3 regions of the Paenibacillus sp. FSL H7-0942 genome follow, and region 2 is predicted to be linked to each of the others. Evidence: riboswitches for the same ligand, from Rfam matches in the RefSeq annotation. Region 2 holds a riboswitch; each other region holds the start of a gene.
The links. Region 2 has a riboswitch for cyclic di-AMP ahead of MHI48_RS00150 (3D domain-containing protein). Riboswitches for the same ligand answer to the same signal wherever they lie in the genome.

Region 1: linked by a shared signal. The riboswitch ahead of MHI48_RS17710 (3D domain-containing protein) and the one ahead of MHI48_RS00150 (3D domain-containing protein) in region 2 are both predicted to bind cyclic di-AMP.
Region 3: linked by a shared signal. The riboswitch ahead of MHI48_RS07270 (hypothetical protein) and the one ahead of MHI48_RS00150 (3D domain-containing protein) in region 2 are both predicted to bind cyclic di-AMP.

The regions. Positions count from the first base shown of each region.
Region 1 is NZ_CP150279.1:3,982,164-3,989,154, reverse strand. It holds gene MHI48_RS17730 (alpha-glycosidase) at 1-33, opposite strand, end outside; gene MHI48_RS17725 (M20 family metallopeptidase) at 301-1,476, opposite strand; gene MHI48_RS17720 (ABC transporter permease subunit) at 1,660-3,123, shown strand; gene MHI48_RS17715 (amino acid ABC transporter ATP-binding protein) at 3,110-3,832, shown strand; cyclic di-AMP (ydaO/yuaA leader) riboswitch at 4,051-4,245, shown strand; gene MHI48_RS17710 (3D domain-containing protein) at 4,248-4,922, shown strand; gene MHI48_RS17705 (polysaccharide deacetylase family protein) at 5,030-5,821, opposite strand; gene MHI48_RS17700 (hypothetical protein) at 5,976-6,317, shown strand; gene MHI48_RS17695 (PspA/IM30 family protein) at 6,429-6,991, shown strand, end outside.
Region 2 is NZ_CP150279.1:30,149-37,139, forward strand. It holds gene MHI48_RS00140 (HD domain-containing protein) at 300-1,577, shown strand; gene MHI48_RS00145 (TatD family hydrolase) at 1,910-2,680, shown strand; cyclic di-AMP (ydaO/yuaA leader) riboswitch at 2,922-3,175, shown strand; gene MHI48_RS00150 (3D domain-containing protein) at 3,449-4,633, shown strand; gene rnmV (ribonuclease M5) at 4,789-5,334, shown strand; gene rsmA (16S rRNA (adenine(1518)-N(6)/adenine(1519)-N(6))-dimethyltransferase RsmA) at 5,339-6,241, shown strand; gene yabG (sporulation peptidase YabG) at 6,301-6,991, shown strand, end outside.
Region 3 is NZ_CP150279.1:1,639,062-1,646,052, reverse strand. It holds gene MHI48_RS07295 (hypothetical protein) at 1-200, opposite strand, end outside; gene MHI48_RS07290 (zinc ribbon domain-containing protein) at 300-545, opposite strand; gene MHI48_RS07285 (organic hydroperoxide resistance protein) at 756-1,175, opposite strand; gene MHI48_RS07280 (Nramp family divalent metal transporter) at 1,576-2,871, shown strand; gene MHI48_RS07275 (HAD family hydrolase) at 3,013-3,696, opposite strand; gene MHI48_RS07270 (hypothetical protein) at 3,871-4,269, opposite strand; cyclic di-AMP (ydaO/yuaA leader) riboswitch at 4,385-4,560, opposite strand; gene MHI48_RS07265 (glutathione peroxidase) at 4,932-5,411, shown strand; tRNA gene MHI48_RS07260 (tRNA-Leu) at 5,558-5,640, opposite strand; gene MHI48_RS07255 (urease accessory protein UreF) at 6,085-6,786, shown strand.

The DNA of each region.
Region 1 (6,991 bases), 3.1 Mb from region 2:
ACGAGGAACATGATACATGGCTTCGAGCAGCATGACAGCACCTCCTGAATATAGGATAAGTTATGAAAACCGGTCTTTAGAACACGCACTTATAGTTATAATTAACCAAGTTAGCCAGCAAACGAATCACATTTACTGTAATAAAATGTATTATTTTCATCGTTTTCAAAGGTTTCTTTCACAGCATTTCCAGCTTTGTGCTGAATATACTTACAGCTAATTTAGAAAAAAGGGTGCCCTGAACAGCTTGGAATTCAAGATTGTTCAGGGCACCCCTATATAACATGTTGAAAGTGAATTTTAGCGAATAGCTTGCTCGAACTCCGTGCGGATGGTTTGAAGCAGCTCTGGCTGGCTCAGTACGTCATAGGCTGTTGTTGCAAGTGCCTTGGCTCCCAGAATCATGCCATCCAGCGCGCGCTCCTGTAATGCAAGGTCACGGAAGGCTATGGAGTGCAGGGTATGAACCTCATCCACAACACGAATGTAAGGATGGATCGCAGGACATTTCAGGGAAACGTTACCGATGTCCATAGAGCCGTGATCATTACCACTCACAATCTCTTCTTGCGTGATACCAAGTTCCATCAGATTTTGACTAAACGCAGCTGAGAATGCTTCATTGGTAACCATCTCATCATAGGACGTTTCATAGTTGGATGTTACCAGCTTGCAACCTGTCTGGAGAGCAGAACCTTCAGCGATCTGAATCACACGTTCTGTGAGGATATTCAGTTCTTTGCGAGTTGCTGCCCGTACATAAAATTGCGCAGAAGCATAGTCAGGAATGATATTTGCTGCCTGACCTCCGTTGTTGATCACACCATGAATCCGAACGGTGCTTTTCACTTGTTGACGGAATGCATTAATCCCGTTGAACGTTTGAATGACAGCATCAAGTGCATTAATACCTTCGTGCGGACTTGCAGCGGCATGTGAAGATCGGCCATGGAATTCAAATTGCACAGCATCAATAGCCAGCGAGCTGCCTGACTTTTCGTGGGCATAATATGGATGCGCCATGAGAGCGACGTCACAGTCATCGAACAAACCTGCTTCAGCCATCGGAACTTTGGCACCACGTGTCTCTTCAGCGGGGGTACCAAACACTTTAATGGTTCCACCTACTTCATCCAGAATAGATTTTAGCCCAACAGCGGCCCCAAGACTCATCATACAGATTAGATGGTGACCACAAGCGTGACCGATCTCCGGCAAGGCGTCATATTCGCACAATAAAGCAATGGTAGGGCCGGGTTTGGCGGCTGAATAGGTTCCGATAAAGGCTGTCTCCAGACCGAGGATTGGAGCCTCTACAGTGAAACCGTGGAAGAGCAGTTCTTCTTTCAAACGGGCAGAAGCGAGATACTCTTCATTTCCCAGTTCGGGGTTGGCACCGATATATGATGAAATGGCTTTAAAACGGGAAGCATATTGATCAATAACCGTCAGAATTTGTGATTTGTTAGCTGTCATTAGTAAACTCCTTATGCAAAAATAAAAATAATTCATTGATTATATCATGTTTGCTTTATTTTTTCAGAAACAAGTCAAGATTTGTATTGTCAAAATGCATTGCATAATCATGCATTGTACTTTATAATGACTCAGTCATCAACATGAGAAGCATACAAAGTATTGTAAGGGGAGAGAAAAAGGTTGAAATTAATAAGTCGTTACACCATGATGCTGTTGACCTTTGTTATTCTGCTGACGACTGCCGTTCCTGTGGCACTTGCAAGTGGAACTACAGATAATTCAAGCAGTAAAAAGCTGGTGCTCGGTACAAGTGCCGATTTTGCACCATATGAATTCCATAAAGTGATTAATGGCAAAGATGAAATCGTCGGCTTCGATATTGAGATCGCCAAAGAGATTGCCAAAGATCTTGGCGCTGAGCTTGTGATTGAGGATATGGGCTTCGACGGTCTTCTGCCTTCATTGCAGAGCGGGCGTGTTGATCTGGTGATTTCAGGTATGACGCCGACGGATGAGCGGAAGAAAAGTATCGATTTTTCCGACACCTATTATAAATCAAAACAAGTGATTATGGTTCGGAATGTGGATAAAGACAAATATCCAACCATGGCAGAACTTGAAAATGCGAAGATTGGCGTTCAGAAAGGCTCCATTCAGGAAACGATCGGACAGAGTATTCCAGGAGCGAAGCTTACTGCGCTGGATAAAATCTCGGATATCGTGCTTCAACTGCAAACAAAACGCATTGACGCGGCAATCGTTGAAGATACCGTTGCTGTAGGTTATCTGGACGATATCATTGGACTTGCTGCTGCTGTTCCGGACGAAGAGCAAGCAGAAGCGGCAATCGGGATTCGTAAAGGTAATACCGAGCTGCTAGCTGCAGTAAATGGAACACTGGAGCGACTGAAAAGCGAAGATAAAATCAATCAGATGGTGACGGACGCCAGCCTCTTGATGGCGGATAAAGCGAACAAATCACAAAATATTTTCCAAGTATTCTGGGAGTACAAAAGTTTCTATGCTACAGGTGTAGGATACACACTTCTGTTGTCTGCACTTGGGGTTATCTTCGGGGTAATTATTGGATTGATCATCTGTTTGTTCCGTTTGCATGACGCTGCAATCTTGCGCTGGATCGGTACGGCTTACGTTGAAGTGATCCGTGGCACACCGATGTTGGTACAGTTGATGATTATTTACTATGGTTTTTCCCTGAGCTTTGGCATTAACTTCACTGCACTTCAGGCAGGTATCATTACACTTTCAATCAATAGTGGTGCCTATCTGGCGGAGATTTTCCGTGCAGGTATCCAAGGTGTGGATCGTGGTCAGTTGGAGGCAGCGCGTTCATTAGGTATGGGAAGAGGCGCCGCGATGCGTTATATCATATTGCCACAAGCCTTCAAAGCTGTATTACCAGCGATCGGTAATGAATTCATAACTATCATCAAAGAATCCTCCATTATCTCCGTTATCGGTATGGTGGATATTATGTATCAGGCAAGTGTAGTCAAGAACATTACGTACCAAGGGTTGAGTCCATTTTTGATTGCAGCAGCCATCTACTTTGTAATGACGTTCATTTTGTCCAAGCTGCTGGGACGACTGGAAAGGAAGTTGAGTGCAAGTGATAGACGTTAGACAATTACACAAATCTTATGGAAATAACGATGTGCTTAAGGGCATTAACGTGACGATTGGCAAAGGTGAGGTTGTCGTGGTCATCGGTCCTTCCGGTTCAGGTAAAAGTACTTTCTTACGTTGTCTGAATCTGCTGGAACAGCCTACCTCAGGAGAGATTGATTTTGAAGGCGTGTCAATCACGGACCCCAAGCATAACATTAACGCAACTCGTGAGAAAATGGGCATGGTGTTCCAGCACTTCAACCTGTTCCCACACAAAACGGTACAGCAAAACATCACGATTGCTCCGATTAAAGTGAAGAAACAATCCACTCAGGAAGCGGAGAAAATTGCCTCTGATCTGCTTAACACCGTGGGCTTGTACGATAAAAAAGATACATTCCCGAATCAGCTGTCTGGTGGACAGAAACAGCGGATCGCCATTGCTAGAGCATTGGCCATGCAGCCGCATGTGATGCTGTTTGACGAGCCTACGTCGGCACTGGACCCTGAGATGGTCGGCGAAGTGCTGGATGTCATGAAACGTCTTGCAGAAGGCGGAATGACGATGGTCATCGTAACCCATGAGATGGGTTTCGCACGTGAAGTGGGAGACCGCATCTTGTTCATGGATGGCGGGGTTATTGTGGAAGAGGGAACACCTGATGAGGTGTTTGGAGCACCCAAAAATTCACGTACACGTGATTTTCTTGCGAAAGTACTCTAAACGATGTGATCAAATAGCGTTACTGACTTCGAGTCGGTAACGCTATTTTTTATGGATAATAATGACGTATGGATTCGGAAAAGTAACTATTCTGTTACCAAATATAAAGGAATCGGGTCAACCAAACTTTCTGAATTAACCAGTATTCTTACAAATGCTTACATGCTAAAAACCATTTGGTAAGAATTACTACAAGTTCAGGTTACAAAATTGTGATATATTGAACTCTGCCGAAACTTCCGGATAGGGAGTGCGGGGGATGTAACGATGCAGATTGTGCAGGGGGAAGATCTACAGCACACTGCTTGGGGTGAATTGGGTACATAACGTTTCAAATGTAACGAAGAACCTATAGGGTGGGCTCCTCATCCGAATCCGACAACTAACTTCGCAGGCACAATGAGGGAGGAAGACCATGATTAACAAGAAACGTATAGCCAAAACAGCAGTAGCATTAATGACAACAGCAATGCTCATTCAAGCCGTTCCGGCTCACGCCGATTCAGTTCATGTGGCCAAAGAAGGGGATACCTTCTACACCTTATCAAAACAATATGGAGTAGCACTCAACACGTTAATTAAAGCAAACAACGACATTTCGGCTTACAACATTTATGGTGGTTTGAAAATTACGATTCCCGGTAAGGCAAACAATGTAGCAGCCGCTGCGGCAACGGAGAGCAAGACCCAAGCGAAGACTGTTACTACAGCAAGCTTGGACGTCAACGCAGATAACAAAGTTGTTCAAGCCTGGGGTAAAACATTCGATTACAGCAAAGCTGTGAACGTAAAAGCAACGGCATACTCTGCAGATCCGTCTGAAAATGGAGGCTGGGGTGCAGTCGATTATTTCGGAAATGACCTTGAACTGGGTACGATTGCAGTTGATCCAAGTGTAATTCCACTTGGAACCAAAGTACTGGTAACTGGTCACAGCCATCCAGGATTGCCAAAACAGGCTTTTGTAGCCACAGCGCGGGATGTGGGCGGTGCAATCAAAGGTCACCGGATTGATATCTTTATCCCGGGTAGCAAACAGTCTGTAAGCTCATTTGGTTTTCAGGATATCGAGCTGTACATTCTGAAGTAGAGAGAAAAGAACATTTAAAATGAATTCAAACAGGGTGTCTGCCAGTCGCTAATTCGCGATTGAACAGCACCCTTTTAATATTCTCATTTATTTCTACCACGGTCATCTTAATCTTTGGCCTTGGGCAATCCCAGCATTTCGTCCAAGGTGACCAGTTCATATCCCCGATTACGTAGTTCCTCAATAATTTCAGGCAAAGCCTCAATCGTGCCGTTCAGGTTTGACCCTACACCGCCTCCAGCATGTTGCAGAACGATGGAGCCGGGTTTTACGGCAGAAAGAATGTTATCTTTCACCTGTTCCTTTGAAAGGCCTTTCCAGTCCAGGGAGTCTACGTTCCAGTTCACAATGCTATAGTGTTGTTTGGCAGCCCATCTCAGCTGTTCTTCATTAATGTCTCCATAAGGTGGCCGAATCATCTTGGGCGTATATCCTGCCAAACGTTGGATAATATCCCCGGTATGTAAAATTTGTTTGCGAAAGGCATTCATCGACAGTTTACTGAATTCAGGATGATTGTAGCTGTGATTACCAACCATATGCCCTTCCTTAACGATGCGTTTCACCAGATCCGGATGTTTCTCAGCACGACTACCCACGATGAAGAATGTAGCTCTGACATTGTATTTCTTCAATACATCCAGTACTTGTGGAGTAAATCGTGGATCAGGTACATCATCAAAAGTCAGTGCAACCTTCTTGGTTGAAGGACCATTGGTTTTGAACGTATCGGCATATTTTTGACGTAATTGTCCCAATGTCAGTTGTTCTTCTTCCGCAGAATCCGAACCTGATACTGATTCACTTGGTGGGCTTGAAACATCCCGCGATGAAACTGGAGCATGAGATCCCCCGAGAAAAATAACGATAACCATCAGCATAATGAGGCGTACGCGCATAATAAACGGCCTCCTTTTCCAAAATGACGTTCTCCTTGGTATGCCCGGGGGTTCCATAAAATATGCGTAGTGTGAGAAGTTTCATTGCGGATTTATCTTATGACAGCCATAATTCCTCCATACATAACATATAGAAAAGGATAGGTGGATGGGTATGAGTACATATGATTTGAAATCCATACGTTTACAGGTGATTGAAGCAGGAGAAGATAAGGTTTTTCTCGTTACCGGAGGAAAGGCGCATATTGGCGCCGTAGCCACGTTCTACGTGGATCATGAGCGCGTAAGCGGGACGACAGTCCATATTCCTGGGCATAAAGAACAAGAGCTGTGTGAGCGGCTTGCCCGAAAGGCTGCCTTGCAGCTGAAAGTAACCGTTACGGTGATCATGGGTATCCATTTTGATTCCATCACGCGGATGCAGATCGACGAAATCGTGCAGACTGCAGAGAGGTTGATGGAGGATCATCTGAATAAAGATAAACGATCTTCCTGACATAAGAGCCATCGAATGTTTTGATTTTATTTGCTAAAATTGAAACGAGTTGTAGATTGTTACGTATGTATGTTTATATACGATGTAATATCGACTAGGAGGAATAACATAATGTCCATTTTCAAACGTTTGCGTGATCTAACTATGTCTAACATCAACGCCATTATTGACAAGGCGGAAGATCCAATCAAGATGACGGACCAATATATCCGTGACATGCAAGAGGATCTGGAAGATGCGGAGAAAGCAGTGGCTCAACAGATCGCCATTGAGAAGAAATTCAAGCAGTTATTCGAAGAGCAGGAAGCTCTTGTGAAGAAACGTGAAGAGCAGGCGCATACGGCGGCACGTGCTCAGAATCTAGATTTGGCTCGACGTGCCCTGGAAGAGAAAAAGGCTGCTGAAGAGAAGATGGCTGAGTACAAAACCAGCTATGACCAAAACAAGGCTTCTGCAGATAACCTGCGTGGCAAGCTTGACGAAATGCGTAAGCAGTTGACTCAAATGAAGAACAAACGTGAAACACTGGTAGCCCGTTACAATGCAGCAAAAGCCCAAACGGAAATCAACAAAGCGTTGAATGGGTTTGGCTCTGATACTGCAAGTGCTGGTATGAAGCGTATGGAAGAGAAAATGATGCAGATGGAAGCACAGGCCGAAGCAAGTAACGAAAT
Region 2 (6,991 bases):
CAGCTAACTATCTTTGTCATTATTCGACATTATTTTATGTTTTATGATACTCATCATACCAACGATTCCCAAATCAGTCAACCTTAAAATTAGCTTAAAATTAAGGCTGTTTTTCACAAGGTTACTGGTGGTAAGGGATTGGAAGCCATTTTTCGCATTTAAACCTCAATGTCAGCTTTGTCGATTTGGAAAACGACAAAACTACTTCATTCGACAAAGTTCGTCATATGGTGTCGAATCTTAGGTGAATCGCAGAGCTCAAAGCGTTAATATAAAAGAAATTAAAGGAGTGAGTCGACATGGAACAACGTTTAACGGAAGAGAAAGTATTCAAAGATCCGGTACATAATTATATCCACGTGCAAGATCCGGTTATATGGCAGTTAATTAACACCCCGGAATTTCAGCGTTTACGCCGGATTCGTCAACTGGGTACTTCTTACCTTACCTTTCACGGAGCAGAGCATAGTCGGTTCTCACATTCACTAGGTGTTTATGAGATCACACGCAAGATCATCTCTCAATTTGAAAGAAGTCATTATTCGGATTGGCCGAAGGAAGAAAAGATTGTAGCTCTGTGTGCAGCTCTACTTCATGATCTCGGGCATGGGCCATTCTCTCACTCCATCGAGGAAGCTTTTGACATGAATCACGAAGATTGGACTTGTCGCATTATTACAGGTGATACCGAAGTAGGGGCGATCTTAAGACGGTATGCTCCTGATTTTCCTGAGAAAGTAGCGTCTGTCATTCAAAAAACGTATGAAAAGCCGATTGTGGTGAACTTGGTGACCAGTCCGCTTGATGCAGACCGAATGGATTATTTGCTCAGGGATGCCTATTTTACAGGTGTAAATTACGGCACGATTGACCTTGATCGTATCCTTCGGATGCTACGTCCTTATCATGGGCGGATTGTAGTCAAGGAGTCAGGCATGCATGCTGTGGAGGATTACCTAATGTCTCGGTATCAGATGTATTGGCAGATTTACTTCCATCCGGTAACTCGTAGTTCTGAAATTATATTGCGGCAAATATTCAAGCGAGCGAAAACACTCCTACAACATGGTTTTCAATTCCGCTTCATGATTGATCCACTCCCTCAATTATTTGAAGGAGAATTATCCGTGGATGAATATTTGCAGTTGGATGAAGCATTAATTCAGACGGCATTTACGCAGTGGCGCAAGGAGGACGATACTGTTCTGAGTGAGTTATGCGAACGTTTTATGGATCGCAAGTTATATAAGTATGTAGAGCTTGAACAGGTCGACTTGACAATGATGGAAGAGATTCGGGAAGCTTTTGTACAGGCTGGCCTCGATCCCGAATATGATCTTGAAATTGATTTTCCTTCGGATAATCCGTATGATGTGTTTCGTCCGGATGAATCCACAGATAAGCAGATTCTTCTTCTGGATCGACAGGACAATTTACGTGAGTTGTCAGAAGTATCTGACATTGTCCGTTCCATCAGTGGGCTTCACCGAGGGAAACATCATTTGTATTACCCGCAAAACAAGGTGGATGCGATTATTCACGAATTACCGTCACATATACGCCCCTATTTCTTGTAATCGTGTGGGTATAATCCGATGAAGAATTTCGATATCAAAACACTTTCTAAAAGAGCTATTTTCCATGATACAGTAATCTGCTTTAATGGGGAGTATATGTAGATCGACATAATTTTGTAAATGCAAGCAGGCAGAATGAGCACAATTAGCAATATATAGATCAGAATATCCTTATATCTTCTATATATTGTAGTTGTGAAGAAACAAACGTAATGATGTAATACACAGATACCCAAAATGTTTTATGTATGAGTCATTGAATTATTGAATTTTACAAATTGGATTTTGAAAAAGAAGATAGTCGTTATTTCGACATGAAGGGAGATACAGACATGATGCTGTTCGACACACATACACATCTGGATGCACCACAATTCGACGAGGACCGCGAGGACATGATTCAGCGTGCTGTGGATGCAGGAGTTGGTCGCATGATCAACATTGGCTTTAACCGGGAGACAATTCCAACCACAATGAAACTCGCTGAAACATATGACTTTATATATGCAGCTGTAGGGTGGCATCCTGTAGATGCGATCACAATGCAGGAGGGCGATTTGGAGTGGATTGCATCTTTATGCAAGCATGAAAAAGTGGTTGCGATCGGTGAGATTGGATTGGATTATCACTGGGATACTTCACCAAAAGAAATACAGCATCGCGTATTACGACAACAAATTGCTTTGGCGCGTGAAGTGAACATGCCAATTGTCATCCATAATCGGGATGCGCATGAGGATATCATAAGAATTTTGCGTGAAGAGAAGGCGAGTGAAGTTGGTGGTGTGATGCACTCGTTCTCGGGCAGCTGGGAAACAGCAAAAAGTTGCCTCGATATGGGCTTCCATCTCTCCTTCGGAGGACCGATCACATTCAAAAATGCAAAGCAACCCAAAGAGGTGCTGGAGAAGGTTCCTATGGACCGGTTTTTCATTGAAACAGATGCTCCATATTTGACACCGCACCCTTATCGTGGGAAGCGAAATGAGACAGCGCATGTACGTCTGGTTGCAGAGGCAGCTGCGGAAATTAAAGGCATTTCGGTGGAGGAAATTGCTGCAATAACAACCAAAAATGCCATGGAACGATTTGGGATTCGTTAAAAAAACGAGCAAATGAGGTGAAAAAGGCAGGTAAGCGGAGGTAATTTGCCCTTTGATCCAAATAAATCAAGAATATTACAATATTTTAACCAAATATTCAGAAAAACGTACTTGATCAACGCTTTACAACATGCATCAAAACAGGATATCATCTTTTCAGTGAATTGTTGTGCGGAAAATTGGACAGATGTTCGGGGGATGAACAAAGGGACACTTTCCGATGAAACAACATTACTTTCATGAATCAGTCTCGCTGAGTCTCCGTTAACGGAGAGCGGGGGAACCAATAGGGCTTAAACATCGGTGTATTTGGCCGATGCGCAACGTTCGCTGACCCAAAAGCAGCGAAGGGAACTGCGAAGCCGTATTTGATTTCTTCTTTGGGTCTCGGGGTGAATTCAAGGGCGTCCGCCATGAGCGGGTGACCCAAGATAGGGCGGCTCTCTTTCGCCCGAACCCGACAGCTAACCTCGCAAGCGGAAAAAGAGAGGCAACCTCGTGCATGAATTTCCGATATTCAAAATCATTCGGAAGCCACGAAAGAGTTCCTCTTACACTCTTTCTTTGGCTTTTTTGTTTTTGAATAAAAGAAATATTGTCATCATACGGTAGGTATTCAGGAGGATGACATCATGTTGCGAAGATTGATTCATGGTGCAGAACCGGATTATGTTGGTCCAATCTGTGTTCTGTAGAAAATTTGGTATAGTCACGTCAAAGACATCATGCATTACTTTAGACGGCGAGGCTATGAAGGAGGACGGAGAAGTGGGCACATTCCAACCAGAAGAGACCCATGAGTCACGATCATCCAGTAAGTCTTTCGCGTTGCGGTGGAAGCATGAGAACATGCGTCAAATGGCATTGATCGCGATTTTCTCAATTGCGCTTACAATCATGATCTTGTTAGTCGTTTACGGTCAGGCCGGGAAACAAATTTCGCTGGTTATTGATGGCAAAGCTCAGGTGGTAGAGACTCGTACAGGAATGCTTCAGGAAATGCTGGAGGAGCAGTCGATCACAGTCAGCCCTCACGATAAGGTATCCATGTCCATGAATGGGGCGATTACAGATGGAGACCGAATCGTTATTGAGCGGGCCGTTCCAGTTAACATTACGGCAGACGGAGACACCAAGACTCTGTATACAACCGATTCATCGGTAGAAGATGCAATTCAAAAATCAGGTATTCAAGTTGAAAGTAATGATAAAGTGTATCCGGCGCTTGGAACTGCGATCAAAGCGGAGATGAAGATCCGTGTAGTGCGCGTAACAAAGCGTACAGTGGATGTAGAGCAACCGATCGCTTACAAAGTCATTAAAACGGCTGACCCTAGCTTGTACAAAGGGGATAACCGTGTCGTTGTGAACGGCAAAGAAGGCACAATTGTACAGCATATCGAAAAGGTATTTCAGGATGGAGAATTGGTCTCCAAAAAAATGGTCGGCAAATCTGTCGCGAATAATCGTGTAGATAAAGTGATCGCTGTCGGCACCAAAGCAAAACCGGTCGTGAAGGAACCTGAGATTCAGACCGTATCTGCTCAAACGTCAACAACCAAAAAGGCTACAACAACGAATTCGAAGAAAACATCTGCCTCGGGCAGCAAAGTGATTACCGTATCCGGGACTTCTTTTAAATACTCCAAAGTACTTAAAAATGTATCCATGACTGCTTACTCTTCCGAAGAGCCTGGCATTGGAACTAAAACAGCTTCCGGTACTCGTGTAACGGAAGGACGCACCATTGCGGTTGATCCCAAAGTCATTCCAATTGGCTGGTGGGTATATATCGAAGGTCTGGGATTCCGTCGTGCGGAAGATACAGGCGGTGCCATTAAAGGCAACAAAATTGATGTGTATTATGACAGTGTGAAGCATGCCCTGAATTTTGGACGTAAGAAAGGCAAGACGGTCTACGTGATCGGTCCGGTGAAGCCGGAAGCGAACTAAAATCGTTTTACTTTGAAATGGGAATGCTATAAAATAGTTGCATGAATGATTCATGCGGAATATGCGGCGGAGGAGTCTGAATTCAGTCTCCCCCGCCGTTTGGCAGAGAAGAGGATATTCCTCTTCTTTTTGCGTTAGAAAGGAAGAAATGGAACATGATAAAAGAAGTCATTGTGGTGGAAGGCCGTGACGATACGGTAGCTATCCGTCGGGCCGTGGAAGCCGATACCATAGAAACAGGTGGATCAGCAATCAACCAACGCATTCTGAAGCGGATTGCGCTTGCTCAGGAGAGACGGGGAGTCATTGTACTGACAGATCCGGATCATGCTGGCGAACGCATTCGAAAAATTATCGCGAACAAGGTGCCAGGCTGCAAACATGCCTTCATCCCGGAAGCCGATGCAACGCGCAAAGGGGACATTGGGGTGGAGAATGCCTCACCAGAGGCGATCCGTCATGCTCTGGCGCGCGTACATACTTCATACGAAGGTGCTCCGAGCCTGATCGATTGGGAGGACCTGATCGCGGCAGGACTTATTGTGCATCCGCAGGCTGCTGCACGTCGCATGGAGATGGGCAATCTGCTGGGCATCGGTTATTGTAACGGTAAGCAGTTCCACAAACGTCTCAGTGTATTTCAGATTACACGGGAAGAGTTCTCTACAGCATTAGCGCAAATTGAACGTGAAGGATTGTGAGCATATGAAGAACATGGAAGAGACGATTGAAATTGCAACGCCCAAGCGTACGAAAGAGATTATTCAAAGACACGGATTCTCATTTAAGAAAAGTCTGGGTCAGAACTTTCTGATCGATCAAAATATACTGAACAAAATTGTTAATGCAGCCGATTTGGACGAGTCCAAGGGCGCACTGGAGATCGGGCCTGGTATTGGAGCACTCACGGAGCGACTGGCTCGGGTAGCCGGTCCCGTCACAGCCGTAGAGATTGACCAGCGCTTAATCCCAATCCTGGGAGAAGTGATGCAGCCTTATTCAAATGTACGTGTACATCATGGGGATGTGTTGAAGCTTGATCTGGCTGAGTTGTTTAATACGGATTTTGCATCCGTGGACAAAGTCAGTGTTGTGGCTAACCTGCCTTATTATGTAACGACTCCAATCATGATGAAACTTCTGGAAGAGAAACTGCCGGTAGACAGCATTGTTGTCATGATCCAAAAAGAAGTGGCTGAACGCATGGCTGCTGCACCTGGATCAAAAGACTATGGCAGTCTGAGCATCGCAGTTCAGTACTACAGTATGCCGGAACTTGTGTGTATTGTGCCTCCTACGGTCTTCATTCCGCAACCTAATGTGGAATCAGCTGTCATTAAGCTGAAAGTGCGTGAGCAGCCGCCAGTGGAGATTCCGGATGAAGCACACTACTTCGAAGTGGTACAGGCTTCTTTTGCCCAGCGGAGAAAAACAATCTCAAACAACTTGAAGGCACGTTTCTTCACAAAGGAGAACCGGGAACAGGCAGACATTCTGCTGGAGCAGGCAGGTATTCAACCGTCCCGGCGTGGAGAGACATTGAGTCTGCAAGAGTATGCCACACTCAGCACCGTAATGTGGGAAGCTGGGGTACGTGCAGCGCTGTAAAATTTGAATGAACCAAACCGGGTCTTTGCCCATACGATGGGGTAGAGGTGATTACGTTGATGAATATCGGAGACTTGGTCGTTCGGAAGTCATACGGCGGCGATGTGACTTTTCGGGTGGAAGGCCTCCAGTTGGATGCTGCGGTCATTAAAGGGACTGAGTTCCGGCTGATTGCCGATTCCCCGGTGGACGATTTGATACAGGTTCCCTACGAACCACAAAGCGCCAAGACCAGACAGGCGCATATTAAAGCACATCAGACCCTGTCCCGTCTGCAGCAGAATCGTATGGAACAGGCTGAGCGGAATCGTGAAGGTCTGGTACAGGATTGGACTACCCAGCAGGAACCGGCTTATTTTGAAATGCCTGGAAAGGTGCTTCATCTGGATGGAGATCCGAACTATTTGAAAAAAAGTATGGATCTCTATGAGCAACTTCGTGTGCCCGCAGAGGGACAGTATGTCCATGAATCGGCAATGGCAGATACCTTATACCGCTTATTACCCAAAGTACGTCCGGATATCGTAGTTATTACGGGTCATGATGGGGTGTTAAAGACACGTCAGCCCTATGACTTATATAGTCTTGGTAGCTACAAGAACTCGCAAAATTTTGTGTCGGCCATTCAGGTGGCCAGACAATATGAACGCCATCTGGACGCCCTCACTATTGTTGCAGGGGCCTGTCAGTCCCATTTTGAGGCACTGCTGCGCGCTGGAGCGAACTTTGCCAGTTCCCCAGGCAGAATTC
Region 3 (6,991 bases), 1.6 Mb from region 2:
TTGCAAATGAAATCTTTGCGACATACTGGACAAGGGGTTTTCTGCAGACGGCTGATATTGGTCATCTTCCATTCCGGTGAACGGGTGTAGAATACACGGCATTTTGTACCGTCTACCAAATTCATTTTGAATTCATACAATCCGTCTTCCTTGTTACCATAAGCTAATTCTAAATCTGCAATACGCGGTCTATAAGACATGGATATCACCTGTTTAATTCAAATTTGGTTCATGCAATGACACTACTCAGTACTAAGTTATATTAAAGAAAATTCAGATCAATGTCAACTCGCGCATGTCTACCCGCCAAACAGAATATCCAGAATCGTCCCTACCTGTCCCTGTTTTTTCCCTTTCAAGACATCCGGATCAAATACTTCAACATACCCGCAGGAAGCACAAGCCACGAACAAGTAGTGATTATGCTGTATATCAAACATCTTACTCAGGCCTGCTCCTGACATGGAAACTTCCTTAATGTTACAATCCGTGCCCCTGCATTTTGTACACACAAATCGCCGCTCGATCATCTCTTCAATACTCATCTTCGTTCCCCCTTTATGGAATGTGTAGCATGAAGTGAGAGTGCAATTATGTAAAATAGTACGCGATCTGGCATCTAATCTCCTGCATCATGTCCTTATATGATAATCAACACAAAACCCTGCCGATTGCCAGCAGGGCTTTGTAGTCGAACATCAGGTATCTGGGATAACCTGCTCTATATGTTCCCTTTACTTACCAGGAGTCAAATCTTAAACTACGTTTAATACAACATCAATGTTGCCACGTGTTGCTTTGGAATATGGACAGAAATCATGCGCCTTGCGGGCCAGTTCCTCTGCTTGACTGTGATCTACACCAGGCATGCTAACGTCCAGACGAACAGACAGCTGAAAACCGTCATCCGCAGGGTCTTTACCAATGGATACGTTACTTGTAACGACCACATCCTCCAATTTCACACCTGCTTTGCGTGCTACATTGGCAAGGGCACTTTCATAACATGCTCCATATCCAGCGGCAAAAAGTTGCTCAGGGTTAGTACCTTCACCACCGGAGCCACCAAGCTCTTTTGGCATTTTCAGATCATGCTTAAGCACGCCATCCGAAGAAGTCACCGAACCTGTACGTCCACCTTTAACTGTCGCTACTGCTGTATATAAAGCTTCCATTCAGAATCTCTCCCTTATCCATATAGTTTTTTACTGCCTTCCTTTCAATTTAAACTTCTGGCTCATTTTGAAACGCAATTTTGTATCTTTATCAGCTTTTACAACTTTATTATTTTCATGCATTTCAATGCCATGGCTGTATTTTCCCTAAGGTTGGGTAATATACGAAGGGGCATATTCAAGCTACAACCGAAATTTTGTGCTGATACATAAAAGTTGCACTAGACAAAAATAATTGAAGGAGTACAATGTAACAATAAACATAAAAATTTAGATATATCATGAGCGGTTTGTACCGCATCAATATCTCCAAATCAATAATTCAAAGTCAGGTGATTATCGTATGAGTAAAAAAAATCCGTTCAACGCTCCTTCAAGAGAATCATTGTCTACTGCGGGCATGGCCCCTTCCCTTGGAGAAGCACATAGTTCCATGAAAGTTCCGCAGAATGCTGCATGGTGGAAGAAATTCCTCGCCTTTGTAGGCCCAGGATACCTTGTTGCCGTAGGTTACATGGACCCGGGGAACTGGGCAACAGATATCGCAGGCGGCTCGCAGTTCGGGTATACCTTGTTATCCGTTATCCTGTTATCGAACCTGATGGCCGTTGTCCTTCAGTCGCTGGCTGGCAAGCTCGGTATCGTCACTGGACGGGATCTGGCTCAAGCCTGTCGTGAACGATTCAGCATGCCTGTTGTTATGATGTTATGGATTCTGTGTGAGCTTGCCATTGCAGCTACCGATCTGGCTGAAGTCATTGGTTCTGCCATCGCGTTAAAGCTGTTATTTAACATCCCCATGTTATACGGCGTTATCATCACCGCAGTTGATGTACTCCTGATTCTTGTTCTGCAAAACAAAGGCTTCCGCGCTTTGGAAACTCTCGTCATTGTGCTGATGGCAACCATCGCCCTCTGCTTCGGGATTGATCTGTTTCTGGCAAAACCGGATATGGGCGGTGTTCTCCATGGTTTTGTACCAAATGTTGAGATTCTGCAAAACCCGGCCATGCTCTATATTGCCATTGGTATTATCGGAGCAACCGTGATGCCGCATAATCTGTACCTGCATTCTTCCATTGTGCAGACCCGTCAGATCGAACAGACACCACAGGGCAAAAAAGAAGCCATTCGGTACTCGACCATGGATTCTACGATTGCGCTGACACTGGCCCTGTTCATCAATGCAGCCATCCTGATTGTATCTGCCGCTGTATTTCACAGTGCTGGTATGACGCAGGTTGCTGAGATCGCTGATGCCTATCATCTGCTGACACCTCTATTGGGCACTACGGTTGCAAGTATCCTGTTCGGTGTGGCGCTGTTAGCATCAGGTCAGAACTCTACCCTTACAGGTACACTCGCTGGACAGATCGTTATGGAAGGTTTCCTGAACATTCGAATTCCGGCTTGGCTACGCAGACTGGTCACACGTCTGATCGCCATCATCCCGGCGGTAATTGTGACAGCCATTGCAGGAGAACATGGCACAGAAGAACTGCTCATTTTGAGCCAGGTCGTGCTGTCGCTTCAATTGCCCTTTGCTGTAATTCCCCTGGTGATGTTCACAAGTGATAAAAAAAGCATGGGTGCATTCGCCAACAAATTGTGGCTCAAAATCATCTCATGGGTCATTGCCGCGATTATCGTTGTGCTGAATGTATATCTGATCATTCAGACGATTCGGTTATTCTAATCTCATTTTAATTGGCTAAATACTAAAAAGGCTGATCAACTCCGGTATTTTATACCCAGTTGATCAGCCTTTATTGTTGCAATACAGCAACATGTTTCCTTTTATAGTAAAACTCAAACTCCAATAAACAACCATCTGCATCTAATCCTGATTTGGTATCAGTAACGGCAAGAGTTGATCCAATGAATCAACGGTCCAATCCGCACGTTTGTCATCCGATAGTTCTGGCTGGAATCTTCCGTAACCCTGCATAATTCGAATCGTACGCATGCCCAGCTTCCGAGCAGGTATAATGTCGTTATCGATCCGATCGCCGATCATGACGGCTTCCTCCGGTTCACAACCGGCCTGCTTCAAGGCCACAGCGTATAACTCAGGGTCTGGCTTAGACACTCCTTCTTCAGCCGAACATGCCAGAACATCAACATACTTCCGCAAGCCATAGCTTTCCAGTCTCTCTTCCGTTCCAGGACTCTGATTGGCAATAATGCCAATGCGATAATGCCGTGACAACTGCTGAAGAACGGAATCCGCTGAAGGAAAAGGACGTTCAAGATCTTTTTGAAACTTCAGCTTGTCCTGAATCTGTTTCTGATGCCCCTCGTCTTCAACGAATGTGCGAATCGCCACTCTCATAGGCCATTGCTCATATTTTCGGTAACAACTCGCGAACAGTTCGCGTACCGCCTCAATTGTCACCGGATACCCCAAAGCACAAGCTTCACGGACAAACTGTCCGATAATATCATCAACCGGCTCCCATTCATCCACCAGCGTATCTCCAACATCAAAAAACAACCATTTCAATCCACCTACATCCGGCACGCCAATTCCTCCTTGTAAGCATAAAAAAGAAGACTCACCATCCTGCATGAGTCTCCTCAAACTTCCGTTTATCGATGAATCAATTTCATAATACCTTGAGTGAATTCTGAAATTGATTCTAATACATTCAATTATAACAGGCACCTTACACCTGAGCAATCAGAAGCTATGGCATTAACCATTGAGGAGAAAGCCAACTTCCCCATTGAGCGAATATACAATCCGGTCTGCGCCCATGCCCCGATAGATGCCCTTAGGATGACTCTGCTCCGTAATGACGCACAGGGATTTCGATGTCCATGAACGACAGATCTGTAAATAACGACAGGTCAGATTCAGGCTGTTTTCAAAAATAAACACGTTGCCTACGCTTCCCTGCGGCAAAAACCATTTTTGAGCTGCAGCCGTATTCATGCGAATGACATGTTCTACTCCGATTCTACGGAGTCTGCGCTCTTCCCCTGCACTGTTGGTTAGAACGGCAAACGGCATTTTTTTGTACATCAGCAATTTGATAAATTTACGTCCTGCTTCATTTGGAGCAGTCACTAAGATCATCTCAGTATCCATCATTCGTTCCTCCCTTGGCGTGAAAAGACAACAAAAAAGAAGCGTGGGGGACCAAGGCCTCCCGAACGCTTCTTAAATAACCCATGGCGAAAACACCATGAACCAGCGTACGGCTTGTTGCCTCTCCCTTTAACGCTTACGAGGTTAGCTGACGGATTCGGGCGCGAGAGTCGCCCTATTTCCGGCTGTCACCGGAAAATTCACCCCATGAATGCCCACTGTCCTGGACAGCGCATTCCGTTGGTTCCCCCGTTTCCCATTCATTAATGAATGGAAACTCAGCGATTAAAACATCGTTCGTATATCTTAAGGTAAGATCGAGCGATATTATCGTTTGTTTCGTTTTTCAAGTACAATTTAGTTTAAATTGAAATTACGTTATGAATCATACACCCGTGCCATGTCGGTGTAAAGTCCGCCCAGATCACCAAATCGGCAGATTTTTGCCAATTCCTGTCCATAATAACGCTTACAACAAAGTTATACTCTATCTATCTCTTCAAGGCTATCTAATTCTCACTCTGGCGTAAATCACTTCGCAATTCATTCACGTATTCTGCACAACTTGCCTGTTTTGATTCTTTTAACACCATATTAGTTTTGCAATATTTAATTGCAACCAATATAATAGAAGATATAAGAGTAAATAAATGGAGGCGATTTAGATGACAGTCTACGATTACAAAGTGAATACCCTTCGCGGTCAAGAAGTTGAAATGTCCGACTACCGTGACAAAGTGCTCCTGATTGTGAATACGGCAAGCTCATGCGGCCTTACCCCTCAATTCAAAGGTCTGCAAGAATTGCAAGACAAATTTCAAGATGCTCCATTTGAAGTTCTTGGTTTCCCAAGCAACCAGTTTGCACAGGAAAAAGGATCTTCCGACGATATTGCCGAGTTCTGTCAGATGAATTATGGCGTGAGCTTCCCCATGTTTGAGAAAATTGATGTGAACGGTTCAAGCGCTCACCCTCTTTTCCAACACCTTAGCACAGAAGCTCCTGGCCTGCTCGGCTCCAAAGCAATCAAATGGAATTTCACCAAATTCCTGGTGAATCAGAACGGACAGGTCATTAAACGTTATGCTCCCAAAACAACACCGGACAAGATTGAAGAAGATATCAAGAATTTGCTGCAAAAATAATACACAGGCCACCCGTAGCCGGTAGGTAGAGCAACATTCCTCCGGTAATGGATGGCCTTTTTTCAACCCAGATGTCATACTGTTCGAAAAAGACAAAAAAAGCAGCTTCCCATTAATGGAAAGCTGCTTTTTAATCGTTCATATGATGCGGTCGAGAGGACTCGAACCTCCACGGGCATACGCCCACTACCCCCTCAAGATAGCGTGTCTGCCATTCCACCACGACCGCATGTCGTAAATAATCGGCAACAGAATTGATTATACCGGGTTCAGAACTAAAAGTAAAGTATTTTTTAATACTTCTTTTTCAGCTAGGCATTTTCATCAAAAATCGCATAATCTCGTCATCATTACCCATGAACTGCATATGATTAGATTTGATCCCCTCTCTTTAGGTAAGAGCCGATCTTGTTGGTTCATTTATATATAGTCCTTCCTTATATATAGTCCTCCCTGCACTTCGCAAAATAAATAACACAATAAGTTATATAAAATAACACAAATATTAAATCCCAGATTTAATCCATTAAATTTCACGGATACTATTGACAAAAAGCGGACATTCATGGGATGATAACTATCATATAATTCGGATTTCTAAACACAAAGCAAACAAAAAGGAACATAAATGTTACTTTAAGTGACATTAAACGAACACAGGAGGCGAATGATTTTGAACCGTGGGAATAAGCTGCTCGATTATGTCAAACTGCTTGATTCCTCTATTCAGGTTGGAGGGTTCACCCATTCCTTCGGCATGGATATCCATATCAGGGAGGGTACCATTCGTAATGCTGAAGATCTCGAATCATTCATGCGTTGTCAGTTGCATCCGAGCATCGTTCGTCTTGAAGGTATGGCTATCAAAGGCATCTATACCGCAACAGATCACAAGGATACATGGCGGATAGCTCTGATCGACAAGCTCGTCCATGTTCAGCGAACCCCTGGAGATCTCAGAGAACAAGCTGCCGCCATGGGTAAACGATTGATCAGACTCGCACGCGCTCTGCACCCCTGGATTGAATTCAGCCAGCTCGAACAGATCTTTGCCAAATATGATTCGGTTGGCTGCCTCTCCACTGTTCACGCCTGGATTAACCACCACCTCGACATCCCGGTCGAGGAGGCGGTCCTTGGTTACCTGCATTCAGCCATGAATGCCTGCATAACCGAAGCCTCCAAAGTCATTCCCCTGAACAACGATACAACCAAGGATCTGATGGTCCGCCTGGCCACAGATCTGGAGAATGAATGGAAGACCGTCAGCGCCTCGGCTGCGGATGGACTGGCACAGCCAACCTCGATGTCCATGAAATCGTTTTTCCCCAGTTTCCATATGCTCGGAGCTGGACTTCATGCCTACAGGGCCTAATCCTCTTCCTCCTCATACCTGCTCCCCTTCATTCAAACAAACTAAAAAACACGCGGCAACCTCCTTGCCGACGTGTTTTTTGTCATTTTATTTGTTTTATTTACGTATTTACGCCATTTATAATCACAAAATACACTTTTTTCCGTCTTTTTTAATTGTTAGATGACGAATTTACGTATATAATGAAACATACAGCTCGCATTTC